2 regions of the Brevibacillus schisleri genome follow, and region 1 is predicted to be linked to the other one. Evidence: a T-box and tRNA genes for the amino acid it is inferred to sense, from the RefSeq annotation. Region 1 holds a T-box; the other holds one or more tRNA genes.

Region 1 (16,032 bases):
ACCCGGCAGTCATTCCGCGGAACCATCGGGTAGAAGAAGCATTGGAAGCAGCATGGAAAGAGGGCGACTACACGGTGATGGAACGGCTCCTGACAGTCCTTTCTGATCCCTATGCGTACACGCCTGAACAGGTAGAATACACGACTTTACCAGCGGAATCAGCACGTCCTTATCAAACGTTTTGCGGTACGTAATAGAAACGGAATCAGAGTCCAGCGATCTTTCATGGGTTGGACTCTTTTTTTACACGTCCGATTAGCGCTAAAATATGGAAAGCTAAGAATAAGGAGAAATCGTCTTATGGATAAAAAAGCAAAGCAAATTTTGATGAAGACATTTTGGAGTAGCAACGGCTGGAAGAGTCGCCCATACGATTTTTCGGGAGCAGATTTTGAATACGCAAAAAGCAAAGGTCTCATGTTTGACCCGCTAACGATCAGTCACGAGGAGTGCATAGACAGAATCATTGCTTTGCATGAAAAAGTGACAAAAGAGCAAGTCGCCACAGCCTTTTTACACAGTCTCTCGACGCGAAAGGTGTATCTGCGCAGCGCCTTGTCTAGCTGGGCTTTGACGGAGCATTTGACGGCTCATACGTTTGAAAGTAATGCAGGGAAGTATACAAATCCAGAAAACGGTACCTATTTTGCAATGTACGGGGACTGCCATAAATGCGACCGTTACTATATCGCTGGGCGAGAGCTATATACCGACGAAGATTTGAATGTCCTGAATTTTGAAAGAATCAAGTGGGGCGGCATTCGCCTGAACTATCTACCGTACCTCATGCTTGATCTGGAGCTACTAAGCAAAGAAGACAATCTTACGGTGCAGGAAGAAGATGTAGCCATCCTCCATCAGGTGCTAGCCATCATCGCCAGCAGTGAACCAACCGATGCCGCTCGTCAACTGGAGAAGCGGCTCCAGGGTGTCTTTCCATCTAGCAAGAACGAACGGGATGTCTTCATGGAAATTCTTGCATCCGCTGGGATCCTGGCTCCAAGCAAGGACAGACCAGGACGTGGCGGGAAGAATGACTTTTTTGCCGTCGTGAACTGGCGGGGGGAAGATAGCTATTCCGAGCAAGCTGTCCAGAATTTCTTTGGTCCGTGGCTGTAAAGAACGGAAAATCTAGGAACAAAGAAGGGTGTCATCCATACGCGAAGTGTGTATAATATTGGAAAAGCATGTCGAAAAATTAGTTTTCATTGAAAGGAGGTGAGATATAAGTGAAAAAGAAATTAATCGTCCTGTCAGGCATTGCGGGCAGTGGCAAAAGCAAGTGGGCGCAAGAAATTGCCAAAAAGGAACGGGCAATCATCGTGTCAACGGATGAAATACGCCAGAACTTATTCGGTGATGAGCGGAAACAAAAAAAGTCAGCGCAAGTATTTTTTGAGGTTTATTCGAAAATCGCAACGGAGCTGATGAATGGAAGGAATGTCATCTTAGACGCAACCAATATTGACAGAGAGAAGAGAATGAAGGTCCTAGCTAAATTTCCCGATGTTCTGAAGGAATGCTATTACGTCGATGTTCCCTATTCCGTTTGCCTAGAGCGCAATAAATCCCGAAAGAGAACCGTGGACGAATACATCTTGGCGAAGATGCGGAAGAACTTCCATTTTCCCATCAAAAATGAAGGCTGGGATCACATTCATCTCTTGCACGAACCAGTTCCTTATGCCATTGAAAAAGAAGAGTTCGTTCAGTTGCTTCAAAACGAACCCTCCTATGAAGAGCTGTTCGATAGGCTGAATGCCATTCCGATCTTCAAAGAGATGTATCAATTTAATCAGGAAAATCCTTATCATCAGTACCCTTTGTGCAAGCATACCTATCATGTTTTCGATTATGTAAACGCCTTTTACACGGAAGATGACAAATTTCTCATGCAAGTGGTCGCCTTGTTTCACGATACAGGAAAACCATTTTGCAAAACCTACAAGCCGATGAAAGGCCATTACTCCTACTTCGGACATGAGCATGTATCTGCACAAATTGCTTGCCATTTCTTAAAAGAATTAGGATTCGACGATGATTTTATTTTCGAAGTCGTCAACTTGATTCAAATGCACATGAAGATTAACTACGGAACGCAGCAAGATATTTCCGAGATTTATCATTTGTTGGGCGAAGAGTACCTGTGGAAGCTGTACTTCTTCAAGGAAGGAGATGCCTATGCCAAATAAGGAGGTGAATAACGATGTTGAAAAAATATCCGAGAACCTTTCATTTACCCTGGTCAAGAAGTAGAACCGATGATGATAAAATCTTGCGAACGGTTAGTCATTTCGAGGGAAAAGAAGTAGTCGTGACAGAAAAGCTGGATGGAGAAAATACCACGCTGTACCGAAACCATATCCATGCACGGTCACTGGATAGCAAAGATCACGCATCTAGACATTGGGTAAAGATGCTGCACGGGACGATTTCGTTTCATATCCCGGAAGGCTGGCGAGTTTGTGGGGAAAATGTATATGCGCTGCACTCCATCTATTACGGACATCTAACGAGCTATTTCTACGTGTTCTCGATCTGGAATGAAAACAATGAATGCTTGTCGTGGGATGAAACGGTAGAATGGGCCGAACTACTTGGTTTGGAAACAGCACCTGTCTTGTACAGAGGGATTTGGAAGGAAGAGACCATAAAAAGTTGCTACACCAAGCAATCTGTCTTCGGCGGGGAACAAGAGGGGTACGTGGTACGAGTAACGGAGAGGTTTCCGTACGAAGATTTTAAACACTCTGCCGCCAAGTTTGTGCGCAAGAATCATGTGCAAACCGACCAGCACTGGTTATCGAAGCCAGTCGTTCCGAATGGGATAGCACAAACCTATTAAAGATTTTTGAATGGAAGGGAATGAGAACGATGTAATTTGCTAAGTGGTATTGACCGTCTACTAGAGTATCCAAATTTCATTTTGGCTATTGTTAAGACAGTCATGACATGGGAGGCAAGAGGGATGAGCAAAGAAATGAACGATGAAATGAACGATGAAATGATGTCAGCGGGCTGGGATGCTATTGACCAGGAGATGAGAAAGATTTATGGAGAGCAGGAGCCTAAGCATTACGGCACACTTATCTCGTATGCGCTGGGTGGAAACGATCCATTGGATGGAATAAGCGCCTATATATCGGACGAGCCTAACCCGCATTGGCATTTTGTCACGTATGGATTCACCGAGTTGTATGAAAAAGAGTCTGAGAATGAAGAGGAAAGCGGTTTTGGCTTTGAATTGACGTTTCGATTAGCACGAAAGGACGACGAGGAAGAACCGCCTGCCTGGGCGCTGAATCTGCTTCAAAATATGGGGCGTTACGTATTCAACACGGGCAATGTGTTTCAAGCAGGTGATCACTTGGATGCAAACGGTCCGATATGCTTGGGCGCCGATACCCAACTGACTGCGCTCGCTTTTGTGACAGACCCTCAGCTTGCCGAAATGGATACGCCGAATGGGCGGGTGCAATTCTTGCAAATGGTTGGGATCACAGGTGATGAACTCGATGCGATGATGGCTTGGAATACTCGTGGCGTACTCCAATCTGGCTTGCCGTATATGCCTTTCTACATAACTGATCTCGAGCGGGATTCTCTCCTTCGCCATTCTACGGTTTCTGATGCTGTTCAAAAAGGAATGGAACAAGAAGGCTCCAGCACGGCTTATTTGTTCGTCAGCCAGCTTGGATGGGAGCCAGGAAAAAATGGCTTCTTGAAAAAAACGCCTTCGACTTTGAGGCTGGGAGCTAAGCAAGCGGAAGTCATCGGAAAAATTCTCCGCGGACGTATGCGAAAAGGGGAAAGCCTGAGCCTTGTGGGACCTGATGTCCGCGTTGTATTTGAGGCAGGAGAGAAGGCTGCGTGTATTCCAGGAGAGGACGTCATTCGATTTGTTCTCGATGATGCGACAACGCTTGCGCTTACCAAGCAGTTGCTTCCTAAGGAAAGCAGCTTTGAGATTCCTTCCCTGAAAGGAATTGCCATTCATATTGTGAAAACCAATATTACCGATAGCGAGGGCAATGTCGTCAAAGTCATCGGTTAAGATGTTTTGGCAAGGAGGAGAGTCAGCCAATGAATCAGGCAGCAGAAGCATTTCTAAACGAAGTATGGACTTCCATCCTAGAAATTTACCAAAAAGAGAACCAACGGATCAGCGAGGTCAAAGACTGGAGTCTACTGCAGGCGGGGGTCAAAGACTACCTGAGAGTGGCGTGGAGAAAAGGAAAGCTCAATTGGGCCAATGGTAAAATCCACATCGATGTCCATGAACCATTCAGCTGGAGTGACGACTCGTACAAATACGATGCGGGCTCTTATATCGAGGAGCTTACAGAGGAAATGCTCATGCAAGAGTTTTTTCCCGCACTGTGTGATCGAATGGAATCCCTGTTCCATTCCACCGACTATGATTATCACTTTTTTAATTACCGCTTCGAGCTCGTCTTCGAATTCGAGTGGAAACAATCGGTGCAATGCCATTCTCGCCATTTCATAAACGAGCGAAAACGCGAGAGTCTAAAACAAGTACTGGATCAATTTATCGAGACAAAAATTAAAGCGGAGCTTCCTGTACGTCCGAAAGAAAGAGACGATTTCTTCTTCGCTCATTGTCTCGTCAATCCCGACTTGATGGAACAAAAGCAGGAGCTTATCGAACCTCTTATCCAGCGTCTTAGCGAAAAGCTGCGCTCTAATAAAGAACGCAGTGATTCGTGGACGTACCACTCTACGTTAGCTTTAAAAGGCTGGGCTGATGAGCGTTTTTTAGTCAAATTTTTTGATCGTACCGGGCATTATGGATTGGACTGGGTTTTGAAACCCGAGCAGGAGCGTCAGGAACCAAAAGCAGAGGAGCTGGACTTTTTCCTATACGTCGCTCTCGCAATAGGCAACAAGGAACCTGACACCCGCAAGAAGTTTTTGGACCTCGCTGTTCAGCTTGGCTCCAAGCGGGCTACGGACTATGTAAAACGTGGCAGCGGTCGCTTTGAAAACGAGTATAAAAGCAGTCTGATTCAAGCAAAAGCCAATGACGTTTTACAAGCGATCGACATCCGTATCGTGACTGAGGAAGAAGCCGCCTACGGTGAAGCCATCGATTTTATCAACGGACTCTTGCGTGAAGGTTTTCCGAAAGGGTACAAGCTCAAGCTGAAGAGTAGCGAAAAGCACTACCTGCCCGTAAAAAAGCTGGCGAAGTCAGGTCTCCACCAGTTTTTTGCCAATGCGTCCCGTTATCCTGCCTTATATCCGAAAATCGCAGAATATGCTGAGCTTGCGATGGAAGAGTTCGCATGGTATGGGGATGTAGAGCCTAGTGAGAAATCCGTCATGCCTGGCACCTATGCGGTATTGGCTCTCGGGTTGTCTAGCAGCGATTATTTTCCACTCTTTCGCCGCTATATGGAGCTGGTCGACACGGAGCATCAGTCTGCGCAGGACGATTTTGCCCTAGCTTTTATGGAGGCGCATGGTGTAACCGTAGAGAATATCCCCGTACTCGTCTCTCTGGTGCTTGGCAGTAGCGACTCGGCGAAGCCTTTGAAAAATGTCACAATCAATCGTGCCGAACTGGTGGATGCACTCATAGGGGAGCTTGCAGTGATGGAGGATTACCAGCGGGAAAGCGTTATTTATCGTCTTTTCGGCGGGAACAAAAAGCTCGCACAGGCAGTAAAAAAGGAACCTTCCCCCATCAAAGACAAGCTTGCACAATTGCTAGACTTGGTCGAATAGCTTCATTGACAATATTTAGAAGACCATGCTATATTGAAGGCAACTAATTGGAACGGAGGGTGAATCATTTGCGCCATTGTTTATTTATTGGAAAAGCCAATTCCATAATAAATAAACAAGAAGCCAAATTCACCTGCAAATGTATAGTTTGAATTCCTGTATGATCTATTTTTCATATAGCGATTTCTAGTACGAGAGCAAGATGCTTCTGTTTATTGGACAGGAGCATCTTTTTTGTTGTCAAAAAAAGGGGGTGATACAGATGAACAAAGAGTAAATGACGAGAAACGTAAAAACGAAATGGGGAATCCACATGGTTGAACTGCACAATATCACGATTACCACCAAAAAAGACGACAGGACTCTCATTCAAAACTTGCATCTGACCCTGCAAACCGGTGAAAAGATTGCCATCATTTGGGGAAGAGGGAAATGGAAAAAGCAGCTTATTAAAATTGATATACGCGGACCAAATGATCGCCGAGTATTGCATATATGAAGGTAACGTGTTGAGAAACGAATGTTCCATGGGATTTCTCTCCCAGGAGCTATCAGACGAAGAAAAACAAAGGTCCATCGCTGACTTTTTTACGGAAAATCAATGGACCAAAGAATTGGTGAGAGCGATGGATGACCTCGGCATTCATGCATTGGATTCAGATAAAAGGATGGGGGTTCTGTCAGGGGGTGAGCGTTTCAAATACCGCTTTTTAAGTCTGTTAGCACAGAAGCCTGATGTACTATTGCTGGACGAACCCACGAATGATTTGGATATTCAAACGATAGAGTGGCTGGAAGGATTTATTCAACAGACGACTATTCCTGTTCTATATGTATCGCATGATGAAACATTTATTGCGAATACAGCAAACGGTATCCTTCATATGGAACTGACGAGGCGCAAACAAGTACCCAAATATACGTTTTCAAGAGAACCCTATGAGAATTACATCGCGAATCGCACGAGCCACTTGAACAAACAAGAACAGATCGCCAGAAAGCAAGCTTCTGATCATCGAAAGCAAATGGAGAAATGGCATGACGTTTGGAATAAGGCAGAGCATCAGGTACAGGTGCCAGGTAGTAAACAAATCCTCGACTTTTCATTGGAAGGATTGCAAATAGCGAACAAACAGCTATCAAAACAGATTCATTTATCGATCAAGGGGCCAGAAAAAGTTGCGATTATTGGAGAAAATGGGGTCGGAAAAACCACGTTGTTGAAAAAAATCATGGATGAGCTCGTCCAGCAGTCGTCGTTCAAGATCGGTTATATGCCCCAAAACTATGAAGAACGGCTGGATTCAACAAAAACACCGATTGAATACTTGGAAACAACGGGAATGAAAGAGGCAATTACAAAAGCGTATACACACTTAGGAAGTATGAAATTTACAAAAGAGGAGATGCATCAACCCATTCAAAACTTGTCTGGGGGACAGAAAGCGAAATTGCTCTTGTTAAAAATGATTTTGGATCAGTGCGAAATCTTGATACTGGATGAACCGACCCGAAACTTCAGCCCTTTGACGACTCCTGTTCTCTGCCGCGCGTTAACGGCTTTTGACGGGGTGATTATCAGTATTTCTCATGATCGGCGGTATTTACATGAAGTCGTCACAACTGTTTATGAACTGACTTCCGACGGTCTCACGAAAATAAAATAAGGGATCGTAGCGGAATCCTTGCTACATGGTTGACATTGCTATTTGAATTCAATATACTGACTTTAATTTCATATGAAACATACGTTGAAAGAGCCCAGTAGCAGCTTGTTCCCTGTCCTAGAAAGCCGGGGGTTGATGGAACCCGGTACACAATAAGCGAGCGAAATACACTCTGGAGTATCTCGGGTAATGCCGAGCGGAATCGCGAACGATAACTCGCTACGAGTGGCATGAATGGCCTGCGCAAGCGCTTGGGTCCATTGGTGCAAGATGGGTGGTAACACGGTTATTCAATCGTCCCTATGTCTACAATAGACAAGGGGCGATTTTTTGTTTTTTACCATAGGAGATTGAAGGAGTGTATAGCAGTGAATATTATCGACGAACTCGAATGGCGCGAAGCCGTCAATCAGCAAACAGATGCAGAAGGGCTGCGAGAATTAACGAATGAAAAAGCAGTCTCGTTATATTGTGGTGTCGATCCAACAGGTGACAGCATGCATATCGGTCACTTGATTCCTTTCATGGTACTGAAACGCTTCCAGCTTGCTGGTCATCGCCCGGTCATTTTGATCGGTGGTGCAACAGGTACGATTGGCGATCCGAGCGGCCGTCAATCCGAGCGTTCTTTGCAAACACTGGAACAAATTCAGGAGAACGTCGACAAACTCACCGCACAGATGAAAAAGCTGTTCATTACAGAAGGCGACAACCAAATCCGTTTGGTAAACAACTACGACTGGACGCACAAAATTAATGTTATTGAATTTTTGCGGGATTACGGGAAAAACTTTAGCATCAATACGATGCTTGCCAAGGATGTTGTGTCGAGCAGACTGGAAAGCGGCATTTCGTTTACGGAGTTTTCCTATCAAATTCTGCAATCGCTGGATTACCTGCATCTGTACAAACATGAAGATGTTCAGCTTCAAATCGGCGGTTCCGACCAATGGGGCAACATCACAAGCGGTCTCGATCTGATCCGCAAAAAAGAAGGATCAGAAGCCAAAGCATTCGGTCTCACGATTCCTCTGATGCTGAAAGCAGATGGTACGAAATTCGGGAAGACAGCAGGAGGAGCCATCTGGCTCGATCCAAACAAAACAACACCATTTGAATTCTACCAATTCTGGGCGAATACCGATGACCGCGATGTTGTGAAATACTTGAAATACTTTACGTTCCTCTCCAAAGAGCAAATTGAAGAGCTGGCGGAAAAAGTACAGTCTGAGCCACATAAACGCGAGGCGCAAAAAGCGCTGGCTGAGGAAATGACGAGATTTGTCCACGGCGAGGAATTGCTGGAGCAGGCGAAGCGCATTACAGCAGCTTTGTTTACTGGAGATATTAAATCGCTGTCGGCAGATGAAATCGAGCAAGGCTTCAAAGAAATGCCGACATTCGAATCTACCCTCGAAACGAAGAACATTGTCGACTGGCTCGTTGAGATCGGCATTGAGCCATCCAAACGTCAAGCACGTGAGGATATTACAAAAGGTGCTATCTCCATGAATGGCGAGCGCGTAACCGATTTGGAACTGGAAGTAACACCAAGTCTTGCTATCGGCGGCCGCTTCATTATTATCCGCAAAGGCAAGAAAAACTACAGCTTGGTAAAATTGTCTCAATAGATAAAGGAATAAGAAGCTTCCCTGGAAAAATGAAGGGAAGCTTCTTTTTGTATTTGTTTTCCTTTTATTTCGGGAATGCAATGCTATCCAATTTGTTTGCAGCAATGATAGCAACTGTATTCGGCTCCAGATCGAACCAAAAGATAAGATCGCCATCCGCTTTCTTTTGTGACGGCTTCATCCCGTTCACATAGACTTCCGAAGCTTTTGTCGCCATGGAAAGACCAGAAATCTTGTGCTCGCCACGATTGTGCAGAACGATAGAGCCGTTTGGTGCATAGTCCATTCTGACTTGAGAGAGGGCGAGCCAATAATCCATGATCTCACGTACGGTTGTCAAATGCAATTGGCCTTGATCGCGCAGCGTTTCCATTCGCTTCAGCAAGCGGTCAAAATCGGGATGGATGATCCAGTTTCCTTGGGCATCTCGAATGATAAATTTCCCGCCTTGCTCTTTGGATGGGAATCTCGCCAAGTAGGTATGGTTGATAAAAACCCCACGATTTTGAATGAGCTGCTGGAGATTTTGCTCCCGATACAGGTTTAGTGAATACTCTGGAATGGTGGCTGCCGACCATGAATAAAACGGGCCAGTCACTGTCGGATGCGACCAATAGAGAGGAGTGCGCAGGGAGTCGCCTTTTTGGGATTGGTACAGATCAAGACCATTATTGGGATTGGCGATATCTTCTGAGCTGTAGTGCCAAAAATAGGATGTGCCGTATTTTTTCCACTGATGCGCCAAGTAATTCGCAGTTTGGATGTCAAGTGCGTTAAAGGCAAAGCTAGACTTCAAATACCCATGGTCAATCCATGTGCGGCTTTGGAAGTGATCTTTCATTATTTGCAACGCATCTTCCGTAGTCTTTTGATAGTGTCTGATTTCGTAAGGATAGAGGGTATGTAGACCAATATCATCGCCGTTCCGATTCAGATCATCCAGAAACTGCAAAAATTCAGGACTTTGCGCAATGGCGACATTGAAAGGCGATTTCGCTTGAAAATAAGGATTCGAGTAAAACACGCTTTTCGTAACCGGAATTCGGTGTTTGACAAAACCGCCTGTCGCTTGAGCCGACGATGAAATCTTCTCGGAACCGAAATAAACAGCCCGATTTGTTTGCAGCGTCTGCTCATCAGCATGCTCTGTCCATACATGTGTCGCCAAAAAACCTGAAGGCTGACTCATAAATCGCGGCATGAGCTTCGGTTGATACCCAACTACTAGCGAGAAGGAATTCGTTCGTACATCGTTTGCGCGATATTCGGAAGCGTGGCGGACTTTTCCGACCTGATTCGTGGAGGTTTGCTGTACGTATCTGTGATCGTTCATGTGATCCAGATTCACGATAAGCTGTTTTTGCGTTGTATTCAATTCAAGTGAAGACACGTTGGGGGCATGGTACAAAAAAGCTGCTTGCTTCCCTTGACCAAATTTCGCACCTTGGTGATCCAGCCAGTAAGAAGCTTGGAATTTTTGTGTGTCGACTTTCCGATTCTTGCGATATACCTCTGTTACATTTGGCTTGAATTGCAGGGCGAACGTTTCACGAAAAACCTTTGCTTCTCGCTTGTAGGTCGTTTTTACGGTAACATCGATGGCTGGGCTATTTTTTTGCAATGCATATTGGGTTGAAACCACTGCAATCGGGGTATGACCAGTGACGATGACTGTGTTACCAGTGGCAGACTCCCGGTGTTCCACCTTTACATCATCCCATTTACGAACCCAGTGGCTACCCCGTTTGATAAAAATGTTCCGGTCGATCACTTTCGTTGTTGGTGGAGAGAAATACAATTCATTTCCACGGACGGAAGTCACTTTCGCCTGATGAACAAGCGGAGCATTCATTCTGCCCCCAAATGATTCGGATCGAATTTCGATGGCTGCGCCCGGTTGAAATGGTGGACTTTGATCCAACGTTATTTGTTTGGATCCTTTCGGAAGAGAAGGAGTCATCGCATTATAAATGGTACCATATTCGGCTTGGTATTGAATGGAAGAGAGGATTTCGTTTTTTGCCAAATCGGTAATGCGGACATTGCCTTTCTCATCCCAGCTAAATACGTAATACGGATTTTGAATGGTGGATTCCTTCGCGAGCGTAGGTATTGGAAAAGAAAGTACGAAGAAAAGCAATAATAGAAAGTGAATGGCGAAAACCCTTTTTTCCAGCATGATTTTCTCCTTTTGTATGATGATATAGGTTAGACGAATGTGCGCTGAAAAAGCCACACGGAAACCGCTCTTGATTTTGATCTTCTCAAACAGCAAGGAAAGAGATATATCGGTCACACAATGGGCGTTGATCCGTTATCTCAAAGATAACGGTCCTGCTACCTTTAGCGATGTCGCCGATTATTGGCAAAACGATTATGCAAGCGACTGATCCATTCTTGGAAGAAGTAATGGAAAGCATCTCACAAGAAGAAAGAGACGCAGTAGCCACAGTACTGGAAAAACTAATCATGAACCTAAAGAGAAGAGGGTAAGCAGTGAATCAGGGTAGGCTTTGGACAAAAGAGTTCGTCATTGTTTCTTTCATTAATTTCCTTTTGACACTGATGTATTTCTTACTAATGGTTACGATTGCTTCGTACGCCAAAACAGAATTTCACGCTTCAACCAGTTTAGCCGGATTGGTTTCCAGTATCTTTATCATTGGTGCTTTAATTGGCCGATTACTTACGGGAAGAGCCATTAGTTATCTTGGTACGAAAAAAACGCTATGGATTGGGTTGGGATTTTTTGCTGTCACCTCGTTGTTTTACTTATTTGCTGTCCATATCAGCTTTTTACTGGTAAATCGTTTGCTGCAAGGGATTGCTGTTGGTATTGCCAGTACTGCAACAGGTACCATTATTGCTCAAATCTTGCCAGCGTCTCGCAAGGGTGAGGGGATAGGCTACTACAGTTTAAGTGCGATTTTAGCCACTGCCATTGGTCCTTTTCTCGGCATGATCTTATTGCGGCTTGAAAATGGTTTCACCTGGATTTTTACGATGAATGTCGTGTTTTCCCTGATTTGTTTGATGTTTTACGCCATGGCAAAAATCAATGTTCCGCTTCCTTTCGCGAATGTAAAAGAGGAAGAAACAGGTTCATTGCTTTCGAAATTCATCGAGCCGAAAGCCTTACCGATTTCATTTATTGCCTTATTAATTGGCTTCAGCTATTCGGGTGTCTTGTCATTTCTATCGTTTTATGCGGAAGAAATTAATCTCTCCTCAACTGCGAGTTATTTCTTTTTGGTGTATGCGATTGTCATTATCCTCTCGCGACCATTTTCAGGAAAGCTCATGGACGCAAGAGGGGCGAACATCGTGACATACCCCAGCCTGGTGATCTTTGCTGTCGGGATGCTTCTATTCAGTCAAGCCTCGACTTCCTGGATGCTGCTGCTATCTGCTGCGTTGATTGGAGTAGGCTTCGGAAACTTTAACTCCATTGCCCAAACCGTAGCTGTGAAGGTGACAGTTCCGCATCGCTTTGGACTAGCAACCTCTACTTACTACATGATGTATGATCTAGGATTAGGAATCGGGCCCTATTTACTCGGATTTATCGTACCGCATACAGGATATCGTACGATTTTCGGCGGGATGGTTGCCTTTATTCTTTTCAGTATCCCGCTTTATTACTGGTTACACGGGAAACGAGATAGGGAATTGATGCGTGTTACCTAACTCAAAAGGCTCACACTTTCGAATGAAACCAGAAAGTATGAGCTTTTTTTGGAGGAAATGAAGATTGACTTAGGTAAAAAGTTGCTCATTTTACAGAAAATTACTATTTTTTAACTGATTTCTAAAACGCTCTCTGTTATAATGAATAACAGTTTCTCAAGCAGGTGCATATGAATACGCTATTCTGCTGGATTCTAAGGAGGTGTGAAGGCCAGAACATTTGTTTTTGGATAAAAATTGGAAAGTGACTTTTGTCCTGAAAACTGCTTTGAGGAAACAGGGAATTTTTCCCATTGTGAACCGGTGTAAAATGGTGGAAAATTTGTAGATGAAAATTGGTTCATGACGATAGTAATATGAATGTGGGTAATATTTACAAAATAGACACAAAAACCCAGACACTTTATTACATTCGGCCATTATATTAAATGGTGTTGATGATGGAGTTTCCAGTGTGAGCCATTGGTCACTGAGACTTCATCTTCAGATTTCGCAGACCATTTCCTTTCAGTTGCGTTCACTTGTTTGGTCATCGCATTGTATTGGCACACGATAGACTAAAGTTTGCCAATTATCGGAGGGGACATATGTTAGCAAATCAGGCCAATCTCATTGACTTGGAGTGGAAAAAAGAACAGGTTGCCGTGTTTAATGATACAAAGGCCGAGTATCCACAGGATAAGTCGATCCATCAGTTGTTCGAGGAACAGGTAGAAGCTGTGCCACACCGAGTTGCCATCGTTTATGAAAATGAGCGCTTAACTTACCAGGAGCTTAACAGGAAGGCCAACCAATTAGCGAGAGCACTGATCGAAAAAGGGATTACAACAGACAGCATTGTCGGTGTGATGATGGAGAAATCCATTGAAAATGTGACAGCTATTTTGGCCATCCTTAAGGCAGGCGGAGCGTATGTTCCCATCGATATCGAATATCCCCAAGATCGGATTCAATATATCCTGCAAGACAGTCAAACCAAGATCGTCATCACCCAGAAAAACGTCAGGCAACTTGTTTACGACGTCGGATACCGTGGTTCTGTAGTCGTGCTCGAGGAAGAACAACTGGATACTCACTCAGATTCCAATCTTCACTTGCCAAGCAAACCTACTGACATAGCGTATGTCATCTATACGTCAGGCACAACCGGCAATCCGAAAGGAACCATGCTGGAGCATAAAGGGATCGCGAATTTGCAATCATTCTTTCAAAATACGTTTGGTGTAACACCTGCAGACAGGGTTGGACAGTTTGCCAGCATGTCATTTGACGCATCGGTATGGGAAATGTTCATGGCTTTATTAACCGGTGCCAGCCTCTATATCCTTTCTAAACAGACGATTCATGATTTCATCCGTTTTGAAAACTATGTGAATGAAAATGAATTGACCATCATCACGTTGCCACCCACTTATTTGACTCACCTCAACCCAGATCATATTACTCCCCTTCGCATCATGATTACGGCAGGTTCAGCTGCCAACTTCCCTTTAGTGAATAAATGGAAAAACAAAGTCAGGTACGTGAATGCTTACGGACCTACGGAAACAAGCATTTGCGCGACGATTTGGGAGGCACCTTCCAATGTGCTCGTCAACCAAACGATCCCAATCGGCAAACCGATTCAAAATACATCCGCTTATATTGTCAATGAAGAGCTACAATTGCAGCCAATTGGCAGTGAAGGAGAATTATGCATAGGTGGAGTAGGCTTAGCCAGAGGATACTGGAATCGCCCAGACTTGACCGCCGAAAAATTTGTGGATAATCCGTTCGTACCAGGAGAGAAGATGTACAGGACAGGAGACCTGGCCAAATGGCTGCCGAATGGAGAAATTGAGTTTCTCGGCAGAATCGACCATCAGGTAAAAATCAGAGGTCATCGGATTGAGTTGGGAGAAATCGAGTCCGTTTTGCTGAAACATGAACAAATAAAAGAGGCAGTGGTAATCGCTAGAGAAGACCAACACGCTCAACCTTATTTGTGCGCTTATTTTATTTCGCAACGGGAAGTAACTCCTTCGCAGATGAGAGAATATGCCGCTCAAAAGCTTCCTGCGTACATGCTTCCTTCTTATTTCGTGAAGCTGGATAAAATGCCGCTCACGCCGAATGACAAAATTGATCGAAAAGCATTGCCAGAACCTGATGTTACTGCTGAGACAAATCTTGTGTACGAACCTCCTAGAAATCAGACAGAATCGATTCTCGCAACTGTATGGCAAGAGGTATTGGGAATCGAGAAAATTGGAATTCGCGATAATTTTTACGCACTCGGTGGGGATTCCATTCAAGCGATCCAGGTGGCTGCTCGTTTGCATGCCTATCAACGAAAGCTAGACACGAAAGATTTGCTGAATTACCCGACAATTTCGCAGGTTGCTCTCTATGTCAAAAGTACGACGAGGAGAAGCGAGCAGGGAATTATCGAAGGCCCTGTTACCTTAACACCCATTCAACAGTGGTTCTTTGAAAAGAACTTTACGAATATGTTCCATTGGAACCAATCGTATGTGTTGTATCGTGAGCAGGGATTTGATCCTGAAGCGATCCGAAAGGCCTTGGATAAAATCCTTTCGCATCATGACGCGCTACGCATGGTCTATCGGAACGAGAATGGGAGCATCGTTCAACAGAATCGTGGATTGGGTGGCGAATTATACGAGTTCCTTCTATATGATCTGACCTCGCATTCGGATGTCCAGCAAGCAATCGAAGAAGAGACGAAACGCTTGCATGGCAACATGAATTTACAAGAGGGGCAGTTGGTAAAGGCAGCCTTGTTCCATACGCTCCAAGGCGATCATTTGTTTTTGGCTATCCATCATTTAGTCATGGATGGAATTTCCTGGCGCATTCTGTTTGAGGATCTAGCAACTGCATACAGTCAAGTACTAGCAGGCAAAGATATCGTTCTCCCAGAAAAAACGGATTCTTTTAAAAATTGGGCAGTATGGCTTAACGAATACGCAAATAGTGATGCATTGACGAGAGAAATCCCGTATTGGGAGAATGTTGAATCTACAGCTAAGAATGCTTCCCTTCCTAAAGACTATGAAACGGTGGGCAGCAAACAGAAGAGTATCCGCAACATACAGGTCGGATTGCTAGCAGAGGAAACCGAACAATTGTTGAAACAGGCAAATTCTGCTTATCAAACAGAGATCAATGATTTGTTACTGGCAGCGTTGGGGCTGGCCGTTGCAGAGTGGAGCAGGATTGACCAAATCGTTATTAATCTCGAAGGGCACGGACGCGAGGATGTGATCGAACACGCTAACGTGACAAGAACTATCGGA
Region 2 (16,032 bases), 1.6 Mb from region 1:
TGTCGTGACACATCCTGATTTTTTGAGCGGTAACTACGATACGTCGTTTATTGACACCAAACCTGAGCTATTCATCTTCCCTGGCAGTCAAGACCGTGGTACCAAATTACTATCTTATATCGGAGATACGATTGTCAACGGATATCCCGGTCTCCAGAAATCGGAGAAAAAGCCGCACTTCGACTCGCCTCGCATCCCGCGGACACCATTTACCCAGCCATATCCGGACGGCACGAAGCAAATTCTGGACAAAGAAGGTGCCGACGGTCTGGTACGCTGGATTCAGGCGCAGAAACAGGTGCTCGTCACAGACACGACATTCCGCGATGCCCACCAGTCTTTGTTTGCTACGCGTGTGCGCACCTACGATCTCGCCTCCATTGCAGAGGCGACAGGCAAGCTCGGTTCTGGCCTTTTCTCGCTGGAGATGTGGGGCGGTGCCACTTTTGACACAACCATGCGCTTTTTGCAGGAATCTCCCTGGGAGCGGCTACAAATTCTCCGCCAGCGCATACCGAATGTCCTGTTCCAAATGCTCTTGCGCGGAGCAAATGGCGTAGGCTACACCAACTACCCGGATAATGTGATTCACTCCTTCGTCAAAGCATCTGCCGAAAATGGCATTGATGTCTTCCGGATCTTTGACAGCCTGAACTGGCTTCCTGGGATGCAAACAGCCATTGAAGCCGTTCGTGAATCTGGCAAGGTAGCCGAAGCAGCGATTTGCTACACCGGAGATATTCTCGACCCGACCAAGACCAAGTACAGCTTGGCCTACTATGTCAATCTGGCAAAAGAATTGGAAAAAGCAGGTGCCCATATTCTCGCGATCAAGGATATGGCAGGTCTTCTGAAGCCGTATGCTGCTTATTCGCTCGTCTCTGCTTTAAAACAAGAAATCAGCATTCCGATCCATCTGCACACGCACGATACGTCTGGCAACGCTGGAGCCATGCTTCTGAAAGCGATCGAAGCAGGCGTGGATATCGTCGATGCTTGCGTCAGCTCCATGTCTGGACTCACTTCTCAGCCAAGCTTGAACGGGTTGATCGCAACCCTTGCCCATACGGAGCGTGAGACGGGCTTATCTCTTGAATCGTTCAACAAGCTGTCTGATTACTGGGAGGATGTACGTCCGTACTACCAAGGCTTTGAAAGCGGCATGAAAGCGAGCAACACGGAGGTCTACGTTCACGAAATGCCAGGCGGACAATACACCAATCTGGAGCAGCAAGCCAAAGCGGTTGGTCTGGAAGGTCGTTGGGACGAAGTGAAGCAGATGTATGCTGTGGTCAATCAAATGTGTGGTGACATTGTAAAAGTGACCCCTTCTTCCAAGGTCGTCGGGGATATGGCGCTGTTCATGGTCCAAAACAACTTGAATGAAGAAAACATTTGGGAGAAAGGAACACGCCTCGACTTTCCCGATTCCGTCATTCAATTTTTCCAAGGGTATCTTGGCCAACCGCCAGGCGGATTCCCGAAGGAGTTACAGGAACTCGTGCTAAAAGGTCGCGATGCCTTTACTGCACGTCCTGGCGAATTGCTCGCACCCATTGACTTTACGCAAGTGGCTGCTGAGCTGGAAGCCAAAATCGGACGTGAGCCTAGTCATTTAGACGTCCTGTCCTATATCATGTATCCGCAGGTTTATTTGCAATTTGAACAACGCCTGAAGGAATACGGCGACCTGTCTGTTTTGGATACAGGAACGTTTTTCTACGGATTGCGTCCAGGTGAAGAAACTGCCATTACGATCGAGCGCGGTAAAACACTGATTATCAAGCTGGTCGCAGTCGGAGAGCTTCATCCAGATGGCCGTCGCATCATTTATTTTGAATTGAACGGACAGCCACGTGAAATCTTCATCCGTGACCAATCCGCAAAAGTCTCTGAACTGATCCGCCGAAAAGCAGAAGCGCAAAACCCTGCCCACCTCGGTGCCTCTATGCCAGGAAAAGTGCTTAAGGTGCTTGTAGCAGAAGGTGACAAGGTGCGTAAAGGCGAGCATCTTTTGGTGAGTGAAGCGATGAAAATGGAGACGACGATTCAGGCCCCACTCGACGGAAAAATTAAAGCCGTCTATGTAAAAGCAGGCGAAGCCATTCAAACTGGCGATCTGCTCATTGAAATGGAGTAGGCATCGTCTATAATAGGAGATAGTAAATTGTCCCTGGGGATTCATTCCGTTAGCTTGTGAGGAGGTGACCGACATGAAAACGAATCGAGTCAGCCATGTTCCATTTACGCAGCGGGTAGGCCGCTATCATTCCCATATGCTTCAGGCAAAATTAAGCACGCCAGTGAATCCGATTCTCAGTTTTAATTTGCAGCCGTATTACACTCGCCAGCAGCAATGGACAACGGAGCTGTCTGATTCCTTATCGCGTCTGTACCGGTTTTCCTCAGATTTGGAGAAGAGTGCTCGCGAATTTATTACTGCGGGAAAAGATGACGAGGCTGGAACTGACATTGAGCGATTACAGGAGCGCACACACTCGCTAGTAAGTAAATACAATCGTCTGCAGCTGTTGCTTGCCGAAAAAGCAAATACATTGACGACGCAAAAGCTGGATGCATTCGCTCAAGTGGCAAAAGACGAAGAGGAAAAACTCCAAACGTTTGGAATCAAGCTGTTACCAGACGGACAATTGGAAATGGACGATGAGAAATGGTTGGAGGCCGTACAGACCAGCTATGTGGACTATACAAATACAATGGAGCGTGTAGCCCAAGCATTTAGAGCAAGTACATTGGGATTGCAAAGTAAGCCCCTTGGCTCCTTTTCACGTTACTACGAAGAAGCGATGGCCCTCCATCCTTATATCGCCTCATCCAGCTCTAGCCTTCATTATCAACATGCTGCGAAGACAGGCTTGTATGTAAACGAACGCTGGTAATGCCATACGCCTCTTACTGAAAAAACAGGTATGCCCTTATGGAGCATACCTGTTTTGTGTTTGTTTTACTTTCGATCCATAAGGTCTTCCAAATCTTGTTCTTCTGCTCCGGCAATAATCGTCGTATTGGAATAAACAGGAGTATCATCCGATTTGGTAAACATCCCCTGAACCTTATCCACGATTTGCGGAACAGAATCCAAAATCCGGTCGTAGAGATGGGTCGTATTTTCAAGCGGAATCGAACGAATTCCTTGTTTGCCAACGACCAAGAAGGCTACAGGTGTGATGGAAACACCGCCCCCACTCCCCCCACCAAATGGGTTACCAGTATGTTCATGCTGTTGAGTGTGTTGGTGCCCATTATGATGGTGATCGTATTGGAACTCACTACCCCCGGCCGCGAAACCAAATCCTACCTTGGAGATCGGAAGAATGACACTACCATCAGGTGTCTCAACAGGATCACCAATGATTGTATTCACGTCCACCATTTGCTTGAGATTTTCCATCGCTGTTCTCATGAGGCCTTGAATCGGGTGGTCTGCCATATTTGTCGCTCCTCCTTCCTATCTGTTTCATGTTTTATCATTCCCCCAACAAATCCGGAGCATGTACCCTGTACAAAGGAATAAATATGTTTGGTACCACATTTATTTTTAGGCACGCGTCGGTGCAGCTTGCCATTTTCGCTGCTTACTTTTTCGAATCCGCAGAAAAACTTTCAACGCGTAGAAAACGAACTGCCCCAAATAAAAATGCAACACCGCTTGAACTTTCGTATGTAGAAGTGCTTGGTTCCAGACAGGCTGTACACTCATGGCTGGCATCGTCTGTAAGGAGATGGAGTGGGAGAGGATTCCTACAATCAGGCTTTTCACACCCCAGATCAGTCCTGTCAGCGCCCCTGTTTCAGCCGCCTGACCTGTGCCTAACAACGTATGCCATTCTAATTTCGTACAACGAACTTGTTTGAACAGGTCTTTTAGCAAAGGCAGCAAGTCACGAACTCTTTCCAGCACATCCCGATAATTCCGGTACCATTTTTTCACTTGCCTGCGCGTAAAATCTTTGACCTTTTCCCGAAGCTTGCTTCCATGCTGGATTGTTTCCACCTTTGCGACAAGCTCAGGCCCAGCTTCTGTCATTTTCAAAAGGAGAATGGGTATTTCGTATTTCCTGCGAATGATACCCCAAGCTGCTATCGTAATTTCCAATTGATCATCTTCGCCCTCGCGACTGTAAAAACACGTCAATTTTATTGGCGTGATCACTAGTAGGACAAATAAACCAAGTAATCCTAACAACACCCATACCATGAAAAAATCCCACCCCTTCCACGTTAGTATGAGTGGAAAGAGCAGGAAATATGTTCAGCATTTTTATTAATCAAGCACGTATACTTTGACCCCTTTTTGCAAGCCATGATTTTCAGCTTCGTTCAATGTCGGAAGATACAGATCCACATGGCGTTGTTTTACCGCACCACCGATATCAGCTGCCACTGCATAGCCGTAGCCATCGATGTACAAGTGTTTACCTAGCGGGATGACATTTGGATCAACCGCTACAACACCTTCGCGCAGTGGATACTCCAGATACGACAGGATCTTGTCGTTCGTGTAGCTGTAGGCAGTCGTCTGTACCGTTATTTCTTGGCGAAAGGGTGTTCCGTTTGCGAGGGCTTTTGTCGTTCTCGGCTTATTCGGAAGCAAGTCAAGGGCTGCGTATGTGGCTGCTTCGGCTCTCGTCATATACTTGTTCGGTTTTAATGTACCGTCCTCATAAGCACTCATTAACCCGTTTTGCATGGCGTAAACGAGTGGGCGTTGCTCTTTCTCGTTTACATTGCTTCCATCCGCGTATTGGTTCAATGTCTGGATCGTCGTAGACCACTTCAAGTTATTGACTACTCCGCTGTCCCCCATCGTTCTTACCAGAATAGAGGCGAGCTCTGCTCTTTTTACGGGAGCATCCGGATGTAAGTACAGGTAATTCCCCTGCTTTTGCCCATGGACGATTCCCAATCGATAGGCCGTTTCGGCATAGGACGACAGCCAGCTCTTTGCCGGTACGTCCGCAAAGGATGATTGCTTGTTACCAAGAGGTTCAATTCCTTTGGCATTCACAAACATCGTAAGCAGTTCACCCAATGTCACGTTGTCATCAGGTCGAAAATATTCGTTTTGACCAATTACGTTGGCTATGTATAGTTGATTGATTTGTTGTTCTGCCCAATGGCCACTAATGTCTACATAAGGTGTTTCGTTCATGTGAGTTGTTTCTGCCTCGACAACTGGTGTACCTATGAGCATAAAGGCTACCAGCGAGGCAAGGATCATCCGTTTCTTCATCATCAACCTCCATAGGGAAATATGCGAATCCTTTCGTATCATTTTATCGAACTATTTTGCAAAAACAATGAACAATAGTTTCCAATTAAAAGGAAAGCCCTCAAACAGCATCATAACAAAGACTGTTTCGAGGGCTGCATGAACAATGGTTACACGGCAAAAATGTGTTTGCCGATCTTCTTCACTTGTGTACGGGACCAAATCCAATCAGAGGTCGCTGTAACAGGGTTAAAGTAGTAAAGAGAATGGTTGCTTGGGTCCCATCCTCGCACGGCATCCCAAGCTGCCTGGTAAGCAGTCTTGTTAGGAGTCATCCAGAATTGTCCATCATCTACAGCGGTAAACGCTAATGGCTCAAAGATGACACCCGCAAGCGTATCGGGGAAGTTTTTGGACTGAACACGGTTCAACGCGACCGCAGCTACTGCTACTTGGCCCTCATAAGGTTCTCCGCGTGCTTCCGAATAAACCAGCTGCGCCAGCATCTGCATTTCCGCTTTATTTACCGACACTTTCTTGAGAACGCGCCATGTATTTGGACCAGTGATACCGTCGATCTGTAATCCGTATGCTTTTTGAAACTGTCTGACGGCCTTTGTTGTATTCGCTCCGTAAATGCCATCCAATTTGTCATCGTAGTAACCCAGTATCTGCAAGCGATACTGCAAATCCCATACATCCCCGTTCACACTACCACGCTGAATCTGTGTAGCTGCCAGGGAGTCGGCCGGGAAAATAAACGCTACAGCCATAAAGGCAGCAAGCAAGGTTGTTACTACTTTCTTGCTCCACCACATAAATTGTACCCTCCTTTACCCAACCCATTCTACAAGTTGGCGAAAGTAGGTTCAATTCAATTATTTTGGCACAAGTGGTAACATGTACCTGCCTTTATCCTTTAGGTCGGAACATGACTGCCATGATAAATCCGAAGACGATGGCAGCCGAAATACCCGCACTCGTCACTTCAAAAATGCCGGTAATGATGCCAATGACTCCATGCTTCTCTGCTTCCGCCATTGCCCCGTGCACGAGTGCATTTCCAAAGCTCGTGATAGGTACTGTCGCTCCTGCTCCAGCAAAATTAACCAGTGGCTCGTATAGACCGAATCCGTCTAATATTGCCCCCGTGACAACAAGAGAGGACATCGTATGGGCAGGTGTGAGCTTGACGACATCCATGAGAAATTGACCGATTAAGCAAATCGTTCCTCCTACGAGAAACGCCCACAAAAACATCATGGTATCACTCTCCAAGTTGCTCCGACTCAACAGCCACGGCATGCGCGATGCAAGGAATGCTTTCTCCCTGCTGGAAGGTCAATGGAGATAAGAGGGCTCCCGTCGCAACCAGCAAGATCCGCTTCCATTCTCCTTGCTTCATCCGCCGTAGTAGATGCCCGTAGGTCACTGTAGCGATACAGCCACATCCGCTCCCCCCCGACCATACATTCGGATTTTCTCCATAAATGAGTTTCCCGCAATCGACATAACGCTCTAGTGGGATATGCATGTGATGCTTGGGTAACAGCTCAGATAAAATGGCATGGCCCGTTCGTCCTAAATCGCCTGTTACGATCAAATCATAATGATCGTGAGGGAGCTGAAAGTCACGGAAATGCGACTCAATCGTGGATAATGCGGCTGGTGCCATCGCTGCTCCCATATTGAATGGGTCTGTCAATCCCATATCGACTACATGCCCGATGGTAGCTCCCGCAATCCGCAGCCCCTTACCTTGACTGGCTACAACAGCAGCCCCTGCTCCCGTCACTGTCCATTGTGCCGTAGGGGGCTTCTGGGAGCCGTACTCTGTTGGATAACGATATTGCTTTTCCGCAGCTCCATTGTGACTGGAAGTAGCAGCCAAGACGTAATCAGCAGCTTGACTATTCACCATGAGAGCAGCCAGGGCCAAGCCTTCCATCGCTGTTGAGCACGCACCGAAAATCCCCAGGAACGGGATCGAAAGCGTCCGGGCCGAAAAGCTCGCAGATATGATCTGGTTCATTAAATCCCCGGCAAGCATAAAGTTTATTTGCTCTTTTGTGAGACCCGCTTTCTCCACCGCTTTCGAGCACGCTTCTTCCAGCAGGACTTTCTCCGCTTTTTCCCAGCTGTCTTGTCCAATCATCAAGTCACCGTGCAGGATATCAAAGTCTTCGGCTAACGGTCCCTTAGCCTCAAAAGGCCCACCAATCGCAGCGTGCCCGAGAATGACAGGTTTTAAAGGAAAGACCCAAGACTGATGACCTTGGCGCATCCGTCAGCCTCCCATCGTAAACAACGTTTTGATCAAGCCAATGACAAATGCCGCCGCCACTCCAAACACAATCACTGACCCCGCGAGCTTAAACATGTTACCGCCGACCCCCAGCACAAATCCTTCGCTGCGGTGCTCGATGGCTGCAGATGCTATCGAGTTGGCAAAACCTGTAACTGGCACACTCGTGCCTGCCCCAGCCCATTGGGCAATCCGGTCATATAGTCCTAGACCGGTCAACAGAGCAGAAAGAAGGATCAAGACAGCTACTGTAGGATTCCCAGCGGTTTTCTCCGTAAAATCGAAGTAGTGAATGAACATTTCTTGTATCCCTTGCCCGATCATACAAATGCCGCCACCCACTAAGAATGCCCGGGTAAAATTGCGCAATAGCGGTCGCGGTGGCTCGTGCGTCTTTGCCAATTGCTGATATTCTTGCTGGACGGGGGTCAGCTTTTTCTTTTTTTGGTCTGCCATGTCTCACTCACTCCTTTTTACCGTATCATGAACGGTTTTACTTGATCGATAATCTGTTGGAGCTGTTGCGAATCGGTTTGATAGGTACGCTTCATTTGTTCATTTTTTGTATTGAGTGCATACAGCTCCAAATCCGCCTGACATTTTTTCAATGTAGCAAAAGCCAGCTTCATCGCTTGGGCCCCAGGAACCATCAGTTTATCGTCATAGAGGTCGAGATAGAGGTCTCCCCCTTTGTCTACTTGGCCGAGGAAAACATTTTCCAAAGCCACTCCCGCTTTTTGCAGCTCCGTGCGAACCCATCTGCGATTTAGACCTGCTGTTGCTAGCGGCTCGTCCATGATCATCCCATCCATAATGACCACTTGATTCTCTTCCGAAGGAGCCACTGTCAATTCAAGGTGTTTGGGCGTTACCGGCTGACTCTCTGATTTTAAGAGGACACTAACTTCCCCGCTTGTTTCCATTAATGCAAACTCCACATCGGCTACTCGGAACACGTTTTTAATTCGTAATTGTTCCATCAAGTCTTCCGCGGTCAAACGTTCCTTTTTCAGATTGTCTTCCAAAATCTTGCCTTCCTTGATGAGAACCGTTGATTTCCCTTCAAATAGATCGCGGAGAAACTTGCTCTTGAGGGAAAGCCATTCCATTAAATAAGGAAAAAGCGCAAATACCCCCATGCCAATTAAACTATGGTAGACCGGCCCATCCATTTCGGTTGCCATAAAGGCCGCAATCGAACCGATGCTGATACCGACGATATATTCGATATATGTAAGTTGCTTGATTTGCCTTTTTCCAATGATTTTTGTCAATAGAAATAAGTAAGCAACAGCGCCTATTGAGCGCAAAAGGATTATTAACCAATCAGGCATAAGCCACCTCCATCACCTGAGGTGATTTTTATAGAGAGTAAAACCAAGAGAGAGGAAGTCCCTCTCCCTTTCCCAACACTTCCTAGAATCCCTTAAACTGCGGTTCTTCCTTTTCCAGCTCCGTTACACGCTGCTGGAGGTTATCTACGATGGATTGCGTTTGCTCTGCTGCTTGCGAATACAGTTGCTTCGCTTTCTTGTTTTGCGTGCTCAGAGCAAACGTTTCAAAATCTGCTTGTGCGCCTTTCAAGCTGGCAAGCGTTTGCTTCACTTGTGCTCCTACTGTCATATCCACTCACCTCCTAACACATATAGAATCCGCCTCCACCCATTATTTATGCGGCGATCTGCCCATCTTCATCTGTCAATAATTTCCCTCTTCTTGGAAAATAAAAAGAGAGACACCATAGGTGCCTCCCTTCATCCAGCTTATGAGATTAGCCACGTCCAGCCAATTGTTGCTCAGCAAAGGAGACAAGACGTTTAGTAATCTCTCCTCCAACTGAACCGTTTTGACGGGAAGTAGTGTCTGGTCCAAGCTGAACACCGAATTCGGATGCGATTTCGTATTTCAGTTGGTCCAGAGCTTGGTTTGCTTGAGGAACCACCAGATTGTTACTGGATCTGTTGTTGTTAGCCATCTATATCACCTCCTCGTCGTTGGTAAGTTTAATATGTGTGAAGTTTTGCTTGTTCATGCGCCCTTTTTTTCTTCCAATTTTAGTCTGTTAATTGAAGAAGGGTGTGGGCAATTTGGTAAACCGCGTCTGGTCTACCCAGCTTGTCCAAATTTCCTGCAAAAGCATCTCTTTTTTCAGGCTGACGCCATGACCTGATGATTTCTTTGATTTCTGCCGGTGTTTCAGCCAAGATCGCTGCTTGTTGCTTAAGTAAAAAGGAACAATTATGCTTTTCTTGTCCGGGCAATGGGTGGAACAAAATCAGCGGTGTCTTAAGAGCAAGTGACTCCGCGCACGTAATGCCACCTGGCTTCGTTATATAGGCGTCAGCCGCTCCAATCCACTGCCACATTTGCGGCTCAAACCCTTTCAATAGAAAGCGATGGCCATTGCTCTTGGTACTAAGCAAATTCGCCAGTCTTCTGTACAGGCTTGCATTCTTCCCTGTGACGACTACGATCTGCAATGGTTGCTCTTCCAACATCAACTCTCGTACAACCTGTCCCACTCCACCATAACCGCCTTCTCCCCCACCAATCAGTACCGTGAATTGATCTGGCACAAGTCCAAGCTGTTTTTTCCAAGCCTCTTTATCGGTAAGAAGCGCTGTAGTAAAAACTGGCCGAACTGGAATGCCATAAACATGGATTTTTTCAGGGGAAATCCCATAGCGATCGATTAGAATTTGAGCAATTTGCTCGTGTCCCACCATATACGCATCAATTTCTGGATGAACCCAAAATCGATTAATATGGAAGTCCGTGGGTACACAAACCAGCTGGAAAGGCTTGGGCACCCTCCTCTTCGCTTCTGCCAATGCGGACAAGCAGTACGCATGCGTAGCGATAACGACATCCGGCTTCTCTTCTAGCAACAGTTGATTGGTTAATCTAGCGGATAGCCACCATCCCAATGCTTTGGTCAATGCACTACCCAGCATTTCTTCCTGTTCATAGATGCGCTGCCACACAGGTTGACCGTAGCGCAACATACTGCGATAAAAAAAATGAGAGAGCACACGTAAGCCTGGACTGGCGGTTTTCAGTCCTCCCACCACTCGCGCTGATCGTGCCCCCTCCTTTTCCAGTAAAACTTCTTGCAGAGCCTCGGCAGCCATCCGGTGACCACTCCCTGCCCATTCCTCTGTCACTAACAGAAACCGCTTTGCCATTAGTAGGACTCTCCTAGAGGCTGCTTGCTGTCAGCATATCGATTGAGTAAAAATTCCTTGGACATATAAACACGCTTTAGGGGCATTTCATAATTCCATGATTGCAATCGCCGCTTTCCATTGGGATGCACGATTCTGAGCATGAGACGCAAGTACCATCGCTTGTATCGAAAAAACCAGGTCATAGGCACATCAGAAATCGAGAAGCCCAAAGGTGTTATCCCTTTATGTAGCATGGTCGTTCCCACTATCCCTTTTATTTGATCTTTATTTTCCATCGAATCCAGGAATGTGGCTAGCTTCGGCAATGATTGGAGGATATGTCTTCGCAAAAGAAGAGCCACGCGCAGCTCATCCTTCACTCCTTTGCACAGGGTAGCAAAGTAATAATTGTGTATATGTAGCTTTAAGATCAAATCCCCGTCATGAATGATGCAATTATCGGTAGTAACGAGTGGCTCTCCCCGATAGCGTAAAACAACAACCCGAAATATATTGTTCCCTTTCTCAATATAGGTAAGTCGGGTACAGCGCTGATAGATTTCATCCCAGTATCCCCATAGCATCAAGAGGCTTGTATTCATTTCGAAAAAGTTCCTTTCCCGCTATGTTTTCATTCAGCTGGATGTGACCACTTACATTCCGCAAAACGGTCATGACCTTTGTTGTAGTATGCCCAAGAATGCACTATCCTTTTCACCTTTTACGTCCTTTTCATCCGCCCCCAAAACATGACCACTACGGCAGCAAATACGGGCAACCACATATGGTTGAGAAGCAAAGGATTCACCCACTTCCAGACATACGGATCCTCAAGACACATCTCCACTGCTGTAAAGGTAAGAATTCCGCCGCCAATGATGACCATACTGGGAAAACGATTCATCATGCGAGCGATCCACACACTTCCCCACATTAATAACGGAATACTCATCGCTAACCCCAGCAAAACTAACCATAAATCGCCATGCGCTGCTCCACCAACTGCCAAAACATTGTCCAAACTCATGACAAAATCTGCTACTATGATGGTCCTGACTGCCTGACCAATTGTCTGATTATGCGATACGTCTGTGAGCTCTTCATTCTCACCCAGCATCAGCTTACACGCGATCCACAGCAATAAGATTCCCCCGATTGCCTTCACGAGAGGAATATCCAGCATCCAGGTAGTCATTCCCGTTAAAACAATTCGCAGGAGGATTGCACCCAATGTTCCATATAAAATGGCCCTTCGTCTCTCCTGTTGAGGGAGTCCGCGGCAGGCCATACCTATGACCACAGCATTGTCACTGCTTAATACCAGATCGATCATGAAGATGTGTACAAGACCCAGCCAAAAATACTCGCCCATCCCTGCCTCCCTGGTCCAATAAAGTTCGTCCATTCTACTTTATGCGACTGGAATCGGACTCATGATTGAATATTTTTCCGAAAAAAGGCGGTTTTCAGCGGATTTTGTAGATAAAAACTTCCGAAAAAAATACATTTTATTGCGAAATCAGGCTAATTATACCTTGTCTAAATTAGGCATTTTCCCTTACGATTTTAGTGGGGTGGATAAGAGATGGTGGAGACCGTGACGCTAAACCTTTATGATGTTTCAAGGAAGATTTTAGACTTAACACCAAGCATCACCACAATATGGCTGCAAGAAATTGTTCGCAGCATGGAAATTCCCGTGACCATTCCTCGCGATTTTGCAGAAAAACGAACAATGCTCTTGGCTCGCTATTTGGTTGAGGATGTAGATCATGACATGCAGACTTGGGCATTAGATATGGGAGAATGGCTTCGTTCTCAGGAATTCCCCTTCTCCTCCATTTTGCGCACATATCAATTGTACCGGAATGTATTCTGGCGGGTTCTCCAACCGGAATTACAGAGATGGTCCCTCTCCTCACAAGAAATGCACTATTTGGAAAGCCAACTGGGCAAGGCCATGGATGAAAGTGTATTCTGGGCTGTTTATCACTTTGAACAAATGATAAATAAAGAGCTAGTCCAGAAGGAAGAAACGATCTCCTATTTGCATAACGACAAACTGACCATGCTCGGAAAAATTGCCGCTAATATGGCTCATGAGCTGCGCAATCCGTTGTGCGCCATTGAAGGGTTCTTGAAGCTGATCGGCGAGTCTACACAGGAACAGGCCCAGCTTCAGACGTATATCCAAGTCGTCATGCATGAGTTTGAGAATTTACATCGGCAACTGACCGGATTCCTCAGCTTTTCCAAAAAACCAATTCTCGATGAAATTTTTAAAACCGTTCAAGTAGTAGAACTGCTTGAAGAAGTAGAGATGCTAATTACCCCTCGCCTCGTGGGAGAAAACATACGTTTTGAAAAACAAATCCACCCCTGCTTACTCGCATGTTATGAAGAAGGCTTGAAGCAAGTTGTCGTCAATCTCTTAAACAATGCCATTGACGCCGTGCAAAATCGTACAGACAAGTATATTCATGTCATCTCCACTTCTTCAGATGGTTGGCTCTATTTGAGTGTGGAAAACAACGGCGAAAGGATTTCACCCGAGATCGTGGAAAATCTCTTCCAACCATTCTTTACGACTAAACAAAATGGGACGGGTATTGGCTTGTCCATCTGTAAAAATATTATTGAAAAGCATCAAGGCACGATCCATTGTGATTCCAATGAAAAACGCACACGCTTTATCGTTTCTCTGCCGATTGCAAATGCCCAGGAAGTTGGCCCGCGAATGGAACCTCGCTAGTTCGCCCTCTTTTGTATCACGCAAAAAAGCCCCCTGACAACGCAGGAGGCAAGGCAAGAGATCCGTTACCAATTATTTCATCGGTAAGCGACCTTAGTTTTACTGTACACGAAAACATATGTTGCTACCATAGAAAACGTCAGACAGCTTTCGACAAACATTTATACCTGTATTGAACAAAGGCTTATCTATTCAGCTATTGGATAAGCCTTCATACTTTTGTCTCAAGTAAAAATAGTTCTGCTTTCCTAAAAGCAAAAAAACAGAGAACCTATTGGCTCTCTGCTTTCTGTATGGAGCGGGTGATGGGAATCGAACCCACGCGACCAGCTTGGAAGGCTGGAGTTCTACCATTGAACTACACCCGCATCAAAATAAATGCTGGTGCCGAGGACCGGACTTGAACCGGTACGGGAGAAACTCCCGACAGATTTTAAGTCTGTTGCGTCTGCCCATTCCGCCACCCCGGCAAACCTGTAAAACGTGGGCAAATCATGGTCGGGAAGACAGGATTCGAACCTGCGACCCCTTGGTCCCAAGCCAAGTACTCTACCAAGCTGAGCTACTTCCCGACAAATTATTATCTTCACTTTTGTAGTAAAGAAGCGTGCCCTGAGAGATTCGAACTCCCGACCTTTTGATTCGTAGTCAAACGCTCTATCCAGCTGAGCTAAGGGCACATGTTATGGAGCGGACGAAGGGTCTCGAACCCTCGACCTTCGCCTTGGCAAGGCGACGCTCTACCAATTGAGCTACGTCCGCACTGTAAGAAGAAATTGATTGGTGCGGTCGAGAGGACTTGAACCTCCACGGTGTTGCCACCACTAGAACCTGAATCTAGCGCGTCTGCCAATTCCGCCACGACCGCATTTTCCCATCCAAGTAGCCATAGCTGTTAACAAGCTGACTTTCACTTTTCGGGTTTGTAAAAACTGGTGAGCCATGAAGGACTCGAACCTTCGACCCTCTGATTAAAAGTCAGATGCTCTACCAACTGAGCTAATGGCTCATGAAAATGGTGGGGAGAGACGGATTCGAACCGCCGAACCCGGAGGGAGCAGATTTACAGTCTGCCGTGTTTAGCCACTTCACTATCTCCCCAGTTTCATGGTGCCGGCAATAGGACTTGAACCCACAACCCCCTGATTACAAGTCAGGTGCTCTACCAATTGAGCTATACCGGCATATCTTTAATTATGGCATATCTTTCATGAAAAATCAACGTTTTTTTATTCCGTTAAACCTTTTTCATGTTCATGAACTATGCCATCTCGTGAAGAAAGATGGCGGAGCTGACGGGACTCGAACCCGCGACCTCCGGTGTGACAGACCGGCGTGAACTCCAACTTCACCACAGCTCCATGTTTGTTTGTAGCTATTGGGTACTACGATCCTACTTGATCAAGAAGATGATTCGACGTAGAGCAAGTAGAAAATTTGGTTGCGGGAGCAGGATTTGAACCTGCGACCTTCGGGTTATGAGCCCGACGAGCTACCGAGCTGCTCCATCCCGCGATAGTCAGGACGACTGAGTGTCAGTGTTGCCACAGGATATGGCGCTTAGCTGACCTTCCTTGCCCTTTGATATAAGTGGTGGAGGCTGACGGGATCGAACCGCCGACCCTCTGCTTGTAAGGCAGATGCTCTCCCAGCTGAGCTAAGCCTCCAAATCACCTACAAGATGTAGGGATTTTTCTAAGTGACCCGTAGGGGATTCGAACCCCTGTATGACAGCGTGAAAGGCTGCTGTGTTAAACCGCTTCACCAACGGGCCAAGATCATAAGATTACATCTGGTGCTCCCGACAGGAATCGAACCTGCGACCTCTTCCTTACCATGGAAACGCTCTACCGACTGAGCTACAGGAGCATATATGGCTCCTCGGGACGGACTCGAACCGCCGACCGATCGGTTAACAGCCGATTGCTCTACCAACTGAGCTACCGAGGAACGTTGAAGGTTTATTCCTTCAAAACTGAATACGCATGATTGCTAAGAGTGTGTGGATAAGTCCTCGACCGATTAGTATTCGTCAGCTCCACGCGTTACCGCGCTTCCACACCGAACCTATCAACCTCATCGTCTATGAGGGGTCTTACCAGCTTGCGCTGTGGGAAGTCTCATCTTGGAGGGGGCTTCACGCTTAGATGCTTTCAGCGCTTATCCCGTCCGCACATAGCTACCCAGCTGTGCCACTGGCGTGACAACTGGTGCACCAGCGGTGCGTCCATCCCGGTCCTCTCGTACTAAGGACAGCTCTCCTCAAACTTCCTACGCCCGCGACAGATAGGGACCGAACTGTCTCACGACGTTCTGAACCCAGCTCGCGTACCGCTTTAATGGGCGAACAGCCCAACCCTTGGGACCTACTTCAGCCCCAGGATGCGATGAGCCGACATCGAGGTGCCAAACCTCCCCGTCGATGTGGACTCTTGGGGGAGATAAGCCTGTTATCCCCAGGGTAGCTTTTATCCGTTGAGCGATGGCCCTTCCATGCGGAACCACCGGATCACTAAGCCCGACTTTCGTCCCTGCTCGACTTGTAGGTCTCGCAGTCAAGCTCCCTTCTGCCTTT

What was found. The T-box of region 1 lies ahead of tyrS (tyrosine--tRNA ligase). A T-box ahead of a tRNA ligase gene usually reads a tRNA of that ligase, here a tRNA-Tyr.
Region 2: it has a tRNA-Tyr gene. The T-box ahead of tyrS (tyrosine--tRNA ligase) is inferred to sense a tRNA for this amino acid. The anticodon was not compared.

What each region holds. Positions count from the first base shown of each region.
Region 1 covers NZ_JBVNDM010000001.1:3,031,452-3,047,483, forward strand. The annotation lists gene ACUUHJ_RS15050 (protein adenylyltransferase SelO) at 1-194, shown strand, start outside; gene ACUUHJ_RS15055 (hypothetical protein) at 301-1,119, shown strand; gene ACUUHJ_RS15060 (AAA family ATPase) at 1,230-2,192, shown strand; gene ACUUHJ_RS15065 (RNA ligase family protein) at 2,207-2,845, shown strand; gene ACUUHJ_RS15070 (suppressor of fused domain protein) at 2,993-4,054, shown strand; gene ACUUHJ_RS15075 (DUF6138 family protein) at 4,084-5,748, shown strand; gene ACUUHJ_RS15080 (hypothetical protein) at 6,062-6,247, shown strand; gene ACUUHJ_RS15085 (ATP-binding cassette domain-containing protein) at 6,222-7,415, shown strand; T-box leader at 7,491-7,720, shown strand; gene tyrS (tyrosine--tRNA ligase) at 7,784-9,046, shown strand; gene ACUUHJ_RS15095 (hypothetical protein) at 9,111-11,225, opposite strand; gene ACUUHJ_RS15100 (hypothetical protein) at 11,263-11,436, shown strand; gene ACUUHJ_RS15105 (MFS transporter) at 11,543-12,733, shown strand; gene tycA (tyrocidine non-ribosomal peptide synthetase TycA) at 13,321-16,032, shown strand, end outside.
Region 2 covers NZ_JBVNDM010000001.1:4,663,412-4,679,443, forward strand. The annotation lists gene pyc (pyruvate carboxylase) at 1-2,140, shown strand, start outside; gene ACUUHJ_RS22145 (hypothetical protein) at 2,214-2,900, shown strand; gene ytfJ (GerW family sporulation protein) at 2,966-3,451, opposite strand; gene ACUUHJ_RS22155 (DUF2953 domain-containing protein) at 3,560-4,219, opposite strand; gene ACUUHJ_RS22160 (S-layer homology domain-containing protein) at 4,286-5,257, opposite strand; gene sleB (spore cortex-lytic enzyme) at 5,404-6,051, opposite strand; gene spoVAE (stage V sporulation protein AE) at 6,146-6,496, opposite strand; gene spoVAD (stage V sporulation protein AD) at 6,501-7,517, opposite strand; gene spoVAC (stage V sporulation protein AC) at 7,521-7,994, opposite strand; gene ACUUHJ_RS22185 (DUF421 domain-containing protein) at 8,012-8,872, opposite strand; gene ACUUHJ_RS22190 (DUF1657 domain-containing protein) at 8,955-9,161, opposite strand; gene ACUUHJ_RS22195 (alpha/beta-type small acid-soluble spore protein) at 9,310-9,513, opposite strand; gene ACUUHJ_RS22200 (MGDG synthase family glycosyltransferase) at 9,593-10,723, opposite strand; gene ACUUHJ_RS22205 (YkoP family protein) at 10,723-11,307, opposite strand; gene ACUUHJ_RS22210 (TerC family protein) at 11,427-12,077, opposite strand; gene ACUUHJ_RS22215 (sensor histidine kinase) at 12,291-13,457, shown strand; tRNA gene ACUUHJ_RS22220 (tRNA-Gly) at 13,752-13,825, opposite strand; tRNA gene ACUUHJ_RS22225 (tRNA-Leu) at 13,840-13,927, opposite strand; tRNA gene ACUUHJ_RS22230 (tRNA-Pro) at 13,953-14,029, opposite strand; tRNA gene ACUUHJ_RS22235 (tRNA-Arg) at 14,064-14,137, opposite strand; tRNA gene ACUUHJ_RS22240 (tRNA-Gly) at 14,144-14,219, opposite strand; tRNA gene ACUUHJ_RS22245 (tRNA-Leu) at 14,239-14,325, opposite strand; tRNA gene ACUUHJ_RS22250 (tRNA-Lys) at 14,391-14,466, opposite strand; tRNA gene ACUUHJ_RS22255 (tRNA-Tyr) at 14,474-14,558, opposite strand; tRNA gene ACUUHJ_RS22260 (tRNA-Thr) at 14,566-14,641, opposite strand; tRNA gene ACUUHJ_RS22265 (tRNA-Asp) at 14,742-14,818, opposite strand; tRNA gene ACUUHJ_RS22270 (tRNA-Met) at 14,896-14,972, opposite strand; tRNA gene ACUUHJ_RS22275 (tRNA-Val) at 15,049-15,124, opposite strand; tRNA gene ACUUHJ_RS22280 (tRNA-Glu) at 15,158-15,231, opposite strand; tRNA gene ACUUHJ_RS22285 (tRNA-Thr) at 15,251-15,326, opposite strand; tRNA gene ACUUHJ_RS22290 (tRNA-Asn) at 15,332-15,407, opposite strand; rRNA gene ACUUHJ_RS22295 (23S ribosomal RNA) at 15,460-16,032, opposite strand, start outside.